DNA from 2 places in the Brevibacillus sp. FIR094 genome. Region 2 is predicted to be linked to the other one. Evidence: riboswitches for the same ligand, from Rfam matches in the RefSeq annotation. Region 2 holds a riboswitch; the other holds the start of a gene.
What was found. A riboswitch is a leader RNA that binds a small molecule or an ion and turns the genes downstream of it on or off. The one in region 2 is predicted to bind S-adenosylmethionine.
Positions count from the first base shown of each region.

Region 1: it holds a riboswitch for S-adenosylmethionine, as region 2 does, so the genes downstream of both, metH (methionine synthase) here and ACQ5DJ_RS06995 (BMP family lipoprotein) in region 2, are expected to answer to the same signal.

Region 1 is NZ_JBEAES010000015.1:17,337-21,765, forward strand. Features, by position in the region: gene metH (methionine synthase) at 1-1,661, opposite strand, end outside; SAM riboswitch class I at 1,778-1,879, opposite strand; gene ACQ5DJ_RS15100 (YjcZ family sporulation protein) at 2,093-2,200, shown strand; gene ACQ5DJ_RS15105 (YcdB/YcdC domain-containing protein) at 2,268-4,429, opposite strand, start outside.
Region 2 is NZ_JBEAES010000006.1:189,595-194,023, forward strand. Features, by position in the region: gene ACQ5DJ_RS06990 (ABC transporter ATP-binding protein) at 1-1,372, opposite strand, end outside; gene ACQ5DJ_RS06995 (BMP family lipoprotein) at 1,479-2,507, opposite strand; SAM riboswitch class I at 2,708-2,837, opposite strand; gene ACQ5DJ_RS07000 (methyl-accepting chemotaxis protein) at 3,109-4,429, opposite strand, start outside.

The DNA of each region.
Region 1 (4,429 bases), on a different contig from region 2:
GCATTCAGCACTTCCCGACCAGCAGGAGGTAAGCCGAAGGAAACGTTACTGACACCCAGGATCGTCTTGCAAGCAGGCATTGCTTGTTTGATCAAACGAATTCCTTCTACGGTTTCCTTTGCAGAGCCGATGTATTGTTCATCCCCTGTCCCTACTGGAAAGACGAGTGGATCGAAAATAATATCCTGTGGCTTTATGCCATACTGGTTGACAAGAATGTCGTACGAGCGTTGCGCGACCTCCAGCTTCTTTTCGCGAGTGATAGCCATACCCGCTTCCTCAATCGTTCCAACGACAATGGAGGCACCGAACTTGTGAATAAGTGGAACCACTTCCTCAAATCGCTCCAAGCCGTCTTCCAAGTTAATCGAGTTGAGAATGGCCTTCCCTTGCGAATAGCGAAGTCCCAGCTCCATGACCTTGGCATCTGTCGAGTCGATCATGAGGGGCGCTTTTACTTTTTTCACGATAAACTGTAGGAATTTTTCCATATCTTCGTATTCATCACGGTCGGGGTCAGCCAAGCATATATCGATGACATGTGCGCCTCGCTTCACTTGTGCTCGGGCAATATCAGATGCTTCTTCATAGTGACCAGCTGCAATCATTTCACGGAATTTTTTAGAACCGATAACATTGGTCCTCTCCCCTACTAGCAGGGGGCGATTGTCATCTTCGACGTAAACGACCTCGATCCCGGAGACTGCGCTCAGCGGTTCTACAGCTGCACTGCGCGGTTTGCAGTTTTTCAATGCTTCTGCCATTGCGTGAATATGGTCAGGCGTTGTTCCGCAGCAACCGCCAGCGACGTTTATCCAGCCTTGTTCAGCGAACGCCAGCATTTTCGAGGCAAGTCCCTGTGGCGTTTCATGGTAATGGCCGTTCTCGTCTGGCAAGCCTGCGTTCGGATAACAGCTAACCGCACATTGGGCAATTCCTGACAGTGTCCGCAGATGATCACGCATGAACTCTGGTCCTGTCGCACAGTTCAGACCAATGGAGACTGGCTGTATATGCTCCAAGGAGATGTAAAACGCCTCGATGTTTTGGCCCGCCAGCGTTGTGCCCATCGGCTCGATCGTACCTGACAGCATCACCGGGAGCTCCTGTCCAAGCTCTTCAAAAGCTTTGCGAATCCCGATTCCGCCAGCCTTGACGTTTAACGTGTCTTGCGAGGTTTCCAAAAGAAGAACATCGGAGCCACCAAGAATCAGACCTTTTGCCTGACGATAATACGCCTCGACCAGTTCCTCGAACGTGACACCGCCTGTCAACGAAAGGGTTTTGGTCGTAGGTCCCATTGCACCTGCTACAAAACGCGGCCACTCCGCTGTAGAATAGGCATCCACCGCTTCTCTGGCCAAGCGGGCTGCCGCTATATTAATCTCAAGGTCTTTCTCTGGCACATCGTACTCAGCCAAAACGATGGAAGCAGCACCAAACGTATTTGTCTCAACGATGTCTGCGCCCGCCTCTAAATATTTCTCGTGAATGGAACGGATCACATCTGGTCTGGTCAAGTTCAGGAGTTCATTACAGCCATCATAGGCTTCACCGCCGAAATCATCAGCAGTCAGGTTTGCCTGTTGAAGCATGGTGCCCATTGCACCGTCCAGAATCAGAATTTTCCGGGAAAGTTGTTCGCGAAAAGTTGGTTTCATTGACGTGCCCCTTTTCTACCTTGCATCGGCTTATTCTCCGTAATTGGGTAAATAAAAAAATCCTCTTCTTTGAAAGAAGAGGATTTGTCAGCAGATACGAAAACGCCTGAGACATCCTCTTATCTTTCAAAGCACGTAGCTTTGCTGGAATTGGCACCGGATTTTTACCGGTTGCCGAGGCTTCATCAGGCCAGTCCCTCTGCCTCTCTGGATAAGAGTCGTACACTTGTCATTTAGTTGTTTTGCGAAATGTCTTGAATGTTTGCAAGTATCTTAACACCCCCTTTGTCTTCCCGTCAATTGTGAATTGTCTATTTTTTACTGAGCCTCTCCTCTTACGCGCCCATTTTTGCCTAAGCTGGGCATCCGCCCAGTCCAATAACGGCATTCGTGTATAGACTGGAGTATAACGGAAAGGAGGGGAAACAAAGATGAGTACATCATTCTGCGGAAACGGATTCTTCGGTGACTGCTTCGCAATCGTGCTCGTGCTGTTTATCCTGTTGGTAATTATTGGGTGCTCGTGTGACGACTGTTAGATAAGCGCTTAAAAAAGGCTATCCCAAAAGCCATCAGGAATGGCTGCGGGATAGCCTTTTTTTCGTTTTAGTCGACGATGATCTTGCCTGTTACTGCATCGATGGTAACCGTTTTATTTGCCAACTCTTCGTTGCTCCATGGCACATACGCCAGTTTTGGTTGGCGTAATGTCTTCCTATCTACATCTTTCATCAAGTAGACCAACTTCAAAGGCATGACGCGTAAAAATTCTTGGACTGCCTTGTCTTTGGAGACGATATTGTCAGATACGGGCAGTTCAACCAAATCGTGCGTCTCACGGAAGTTATGAAACTTCGTCACTTTGCCCGTGGACGGGTCAATCGTCACTGAATAAGCCGCATCCGGATTATCATCGTCCAGGACAGGAATCCCGTCTTTGCTCATAAAATATCGGAATTCCCATTCGCCGGATGACACCGGATTGGCTCCACCTGGCTGTATGACTTGCGCCAATTGTACTTCTGTTACGCCGGGATCGACGTATTTATGCAGGAAGGCGAGTGCAGCCTCTTCCGCCTGTTTACGATTAACTGTCACTGCCGTATTAGAACGCGGTGTTCCCAGCCCGACGACACTGCCTGTTTCTCCAATGACTTCTACGCCGATATACTTGTCATTTTTATCATTCCAGACATATTCCTTGCGGCCATTGCGATCAATCTTATTCTCTCCGTAGGTCGAGTCATCTACCTGTATGCCAAATTCGGCTTGCAACAGTGCTTTTGCCTCCTCCTTGCTGCGAACCTTGACGTATTCCTTCGGGGATTGAAACGCATGTGCTTCCTTCGTATCCAACTGATCGAATGCAAGGCCGTTATCTCCAGTTCCATAGGCAATCTTGCCGCTTGTCGCGTCAATGTGCCACTCCATGCCATCCTCTCGTCCCTTTTGCATGAACGAAACCCCTGGCGTGTACTCCAGGACAGGCCTGCCTTTTTCTACTCTTTCATCTGATCTGGCATCAAGATTCTGCACGTATCGAAGCTTCATATGCTCACTCAGCTCTTGGATGGCGACCTCTTCAGAAACCGCGGTAGACACATCTGGGTACTGCGAAGGGTCGAATGTCTCAGGCTCCTTCCTGAAAAAGCGAAGGAGACCAGATTCATCTGTTGTCATGTGTATCTCATCCGATAGCACTGGCAGTCCGTTATGATAACGCTGGTACACACCTGGCTTGCTCTCATCCTCTAAACGATAGTTCTCGCTATCAGCCCCAAGCAGATTGTTCAGGAACTGTCGCTCTTGCTCCACAGCTTTTGCTCCTTTTGCTTGCTTCCAGCTCGACTCATCCTTTTTATCCTTCTCCTCGATTGAATAGGATTCCAAGGCTTGGCCATTGCCGACGATACGAAGGGAAGCCTGATGCCCCTCCTTATTCACGTTTCCGACCGCTAATGACATGCCATCGCGGTTCTTCTCTTTATCAAAAAGAAGAAGCGACGGATTCAAATCGGGCATGGCAGCTGTCAGCTTGGTGAAAAAAGCTTGTTCGCTCTTGTTCAATCGCCCGAAAAACGAGACTTGCTCTTTCGAATTGATTCGTACAGATAGGATGTCGTACGGAACGGGCTTGCCATTTTCCATTCGTTGATAGCTCACGCTCAGCCAGATGCTTTCTTCCCAAAACTCATTCAAATAGGTATCAGTACCTAGATACTGATAGGACTTGCTCTCTTCCCCCAAGAAACTTTGGAGAAATGCGTTCGCTACACTCTCGGCAGTTTTGGCTGATGGCATTTTTACGGACGTCTCGTCCCAATTCTCTGGGTAAGGATCTGGCCTTTCTCCATTGATTATAAAGCTCTCAATTTGTCCAGTCTGGATATCATAAGCGACACTGGCACGTGCATTGTTACCTTCCAGTAAGGTTATGTCACTGATCCCATGGCTCGTGCTATCCACTCTTATTGTTGTCTTGCTTATGGCTGTGATCGCCTTTTTCAAAGGTAAAATAGCCTCTTCCGGCGACACCTTTACGCTGTTCTGCTTAGCCTCTGTATTTTTTTTATCGGTTGCAGTCGTTGAGACCGCACTCGCTAAATTTTTTCCACTCGGCATCTGTGGAAACCAACCTTGCTGGTGCATGCCTACAGCAGTTACCGCGAAGCAAGCAGCAAGTGATCCAGCCATAAATAATCGGTTTCGATTCTTGTGTTTATTTTGTGCGATCTCACCTCTGATCCGTAATTCCATCTCTTTTGTAA
Region 2 (4,429 bases):
AGGAGACGAGCAAGATCCCATCTCCCTGATTGCGCTTTTCGATTAGCGCCTGATGGATGTACTCCATGGCACCGATATCCACCCCTCGCGTAGGCTCAGCCGCAATCAAAAACGGGGTTTCATGTCCCAGCTCCCTTGCTACGATCAGCTTTTGCAAATTTCCACCTGACAGATTCCCTGCCAGCTCCTGCAATTGTCGGGAGCCTGTCTTGATGGCAAACTGCTCAACCCAGCCTTTTACGACCTGGCGGAATTTCTCCCGCAAAACAACGCCGCGGCGGTTGTAAGCAGGCTTTCGCTGATAGCCCATCAACGCATTTTCCTCAACGCTTGAGAGTTTGGCCGCTCCCCACAGGTAGCGATCCTCCGGAATATGCGCCAAGCCGGCATCCCGAATGGTGGCTACTGATTTGTTCGTCACGTCCTTGCCGCCTAACTGCACCGTGCCCTCCTGTGCCGCTCGCAAACCACTGATCGCTTGCAGCAGCTCAGATTGACCATTCCCGGAAACACCTGCAATTCCTACGATTTCCCCGTGATGCACGGTAAAGCTGACTTGATCGAGCAGTGTCTGCTTTTCTCGAACCGTGAGATTCTCCACCTGCAACAAGGGGCCTTTATCCAGAGGAACTCGCTCAGCTAGCTCCTGCAATTCACGTCCGACCATCAGTCTGGCTAAATCGTCCGCATTGGTTTCTGTACGAGAAACTGTTCCGGTCACCTTGCCTCCGCGCAGTACCGTAATACGATCGGCTACCTCCATGACTTCCTGCAACTTATGTGTAATCAAAATGACGCTCTTGCCGCTCTCCGCCAGGTTTCGAATCGTTTGTAGCAGGTCGCGTACCTCCAGCGGGGTAAGGACAGCGGTCGGCTCGTCCAGCACGATAATATCCGCTCCCTGATACAGAACCTTAAGAATTTCGACCCGTTGCTGTTCCCCAATCGAACAATTCGCTACCTTGGCCTGCGGATGAATCGGAATGCGATACTGCTCACTAAGTGCACGCACCTTGTCCTCCGCGTCATTTCTTTTGAAAAAACCCGCTTGCTTCGGCTCGTAGCCGATCACGATATTTTCAGTCACACTGAATTCTCCGAAGAGCATAAAGTGCTGGTGAACCATCCCGATTCCATTTCGAATCGCGTCCTCTGGGCCGCGAAAAACAACTGGCTTGCCGTTTAACACGATCTCTCCCGACGTCGGCTGCTCCATCCCGTACAACATCCGCATCAATGTCGTTTTGCCCGCTCCGTTTTCCCCGACAATCGCGTGGACTTCTCCTGCTGCCAGTGAGAACGACACCTTGTCGTTGGCGGTAAAATCTCCGTACTTCTTGGTCATGGCCCTCATTTCCAAGCGATCGGTCATTCCCACTCCCTCATTTCTGTACGTCCTTTTTTGAAAATGGAAGACCGACTACACAGCCGTAGTCGGTCACATCCATCACTGTGCACAAGCTTTTTTACGTGCGTGTTTAGAATTTATCTGGTACTTTGCGAGTGCCAGCTACAATTTCATCGCTGATCGCTTTCACTTTATCCACCACTTCTTGTCCAATAAAAGCGTTCAGAGGCGTTTTGCTTTCGTGCGTGACATAGGTTACGCCAACACCTTTTTCTTTCAAGCCGTACGCAACAACACCTGGTTTGAACGTTCCTTCTACAAAGCTCTTCACGGTTTCATAAGCTGCCGCGTCGGTCCCTTTCAATTGGGACAGAACGATATGCTCTGGATCAATCGTTGTACGGTCAACGTCCTGACCTGCTGTGAAGAAGCCTTTTTCCTTCGCTGCTTCGAAAACGCCGAGGTCGCCTACTGCTGCTGCACCGTTAATGAAGTCAGCGCCTTTGGAAGCCTGGAGCAAAGCCAATTCCTTCGCTTTTGCCGGGTCAGTGAAGCTTCCTACATAGTTGACCATCAGTTCTGCTTTTGGATTCGTCGCTTTCAAGCCCTCTTCGAAGCCAACTGTCCATTTTTTCAACTGCGGAATATCAAGAGCGACAACCATACCTACTTTGTTCGTTTTCGTTGCCAGACCTGCTGCTGCTCCCACCAGGTAAGCCGCTTCCTGCTCGTGGAAGGTAACACTGCGTACGTTTGGCAAATCCACTACGGTATCAATAATCGCAAAATTACGGTCAGGATTTTCGGTTGCTACTTTTTTCAATGCATCCTCTGATGTAAAGGAAGAAGTGATGATCAAATCATAATTTTCTGCAACAGCCACGCGCAGATTCTCTTCAATCGCTCCATGGTCCGTAGATTCAATCGTTTTCACTTCTGCTCCAAGCTCTTGTGCGGCTTTCTTTGCACCCTCATCCATTTGTTGGAAGAACGGATTCACACCGATTTTCTCAGGCAAAATCAAGGCAATTCGCTTTTTGTCCCCGCCCTCTTGTCCTGCTGCTTGTCCTCCTGGCTGATCTGCAGGTGCGCTTGTGCCAGTCGAGCACCCTGTTGCCAATACTGCGAATGTCGTTAATGCCAGCAATAACTTCTTCATGATGTATCTCTCCCTATCCGAACTTTACGTTTTTCTTTATCCTATTAGGTAATGTACGGCTTTTTACCCATTTTTTCAATACTATTTACGAATATTATTATATAAAATTAATTTATCGTTCGTTTATTACCTCCTTCTATTTACAAATACAACAAAAAAACTCTTCCCGGAGGAAGAGTTTGCGTACGTAGCCGTTCTCTTCCTCATCTGTCAAAACCATCGTACATCGTACAGGTTTTGCAGGAATTGGCACCTTTCTGTTCATGCATAGACATGATCAGTGGTTGCCGGGCATCATCGGGCCAGTCCCTCCGCCGCTCTTGATAAGGTAGGTGAATATATTTAGTTACAATGGAATTCATTCTAGCAGAACGGTTCAAAAATGCAATTCTTTTTTCTCAATTCCAAACACTTCTAAAAGTGAATAAAAGTTTAAAAAGTCGTCTTTTCAGCACCGAGAAATTGGCGAGAACCTGAAGAAGGAGGAGCGGAGTGTAGGGGACCTACATGAGCACCGGACTTCGAAGGTGAACGTCGATTTCGATGCCGAATAAGCTTTCAGAACTACGTCGTGATCAAAAGACGACTTTTTAAACAACCTCTAATTGACGTGAAAGGTTTGCTGGAGACGATGAGACAACGTATTCAGCTCGCCCAGCTCTTCCGTAATCTCTCGCACTTTTTGATGCTGGTTTTCTGCTGTCGCAAACAGCTCTTCTAAGTTGGCTACCGATTCCTCGGTTACAGCTGTAATGGTCGACATCTCGATAGCAACTTCTCCGGAACGCACTTTTACCCGGTCCATGCTGGAGCTTACTTGATCAGCTGCTTGCAGGAAGGCCATCATCCCGGCACGTACTGCTTCGATAGAGGCCACTGTTTTCACGGCCAGCTCTTGGCCTTTTGCAACAGACGTTTCCCCATTGCTCATATGCTGCACCGCATTCTCACTTTCCTGGTGGAGAGATTTCAGAATGTCGGTAATTTCTTGCGTAGCTGTCGCGCTTTGTTCTGCCAGCTTGCGTACCTCATCCGCTACAACAGCAAATCCCCGTCCATGCTCGCCTGCACGCGCCGATTCAATCGCCGCATTCAGTGCCAAGAGATTCGTTTGTGTCGCGATCTGATTAATAGCGCCGACAATTTCCTCTACGCGATTCGCCTGCCGATTGAGCTGGTGAATCGTAGAGGCGGCTACATTGACTGCCTGCACAATTTGCTCCATCTGCGAGGACAGCTCATTCATCATCTGAACGCTTTCTGTCAGACGACGGTTGTTTTGTTGCGATTCCGTTTTCATTGCGTTGGTCTGTGTTGTGACTGCCTCGATTTCCTGGTCGATGGATTGAACCTCTTCTTCGATCTTCACCGTAGAATTCGCCTGCGACTCCATACCTGTGGCGACTTCCTTAAAGGCAACCATCATTTCATCTGTATTGCGCTTCGTACCTTCCGCATGCTCATGCACATGATCGCTTGTAAGATCCAGCTGCTCCGTCATTTGCTGGATGTTCAAAAGCATTTCTCCCAGACGGCGCTCCTTCTCTTCCGCTTCCTGCCTTGCATCATGAGCTTTTCGCAAGGAGGCTTGTCCGGCGAGACACAGATACGTAACGGCTCCCATCATCATGAGAATCGTGACAATACGCATAAGCAAATTGAGCTCTGAAAAATCACCATCGAAAATCTCGTAGGTTCCCGTATAAAACCCGACAATCGTAACGATGATTTGGGCAATTCCCGCTGTTACGACCAGCTTCCAATCCAAATAGGCCGCCAAAAAGCCCATGACGATAAAGGCGAGGAAGGTAACCTCCTGGTAATCGGTAAAGTGATCAAAGGAAATAGCATAAAACATAAGTCCGATTGCTACCAGATAACGAATCACAAGACTATCTTTGCGAATGAAATAATACGGTGAA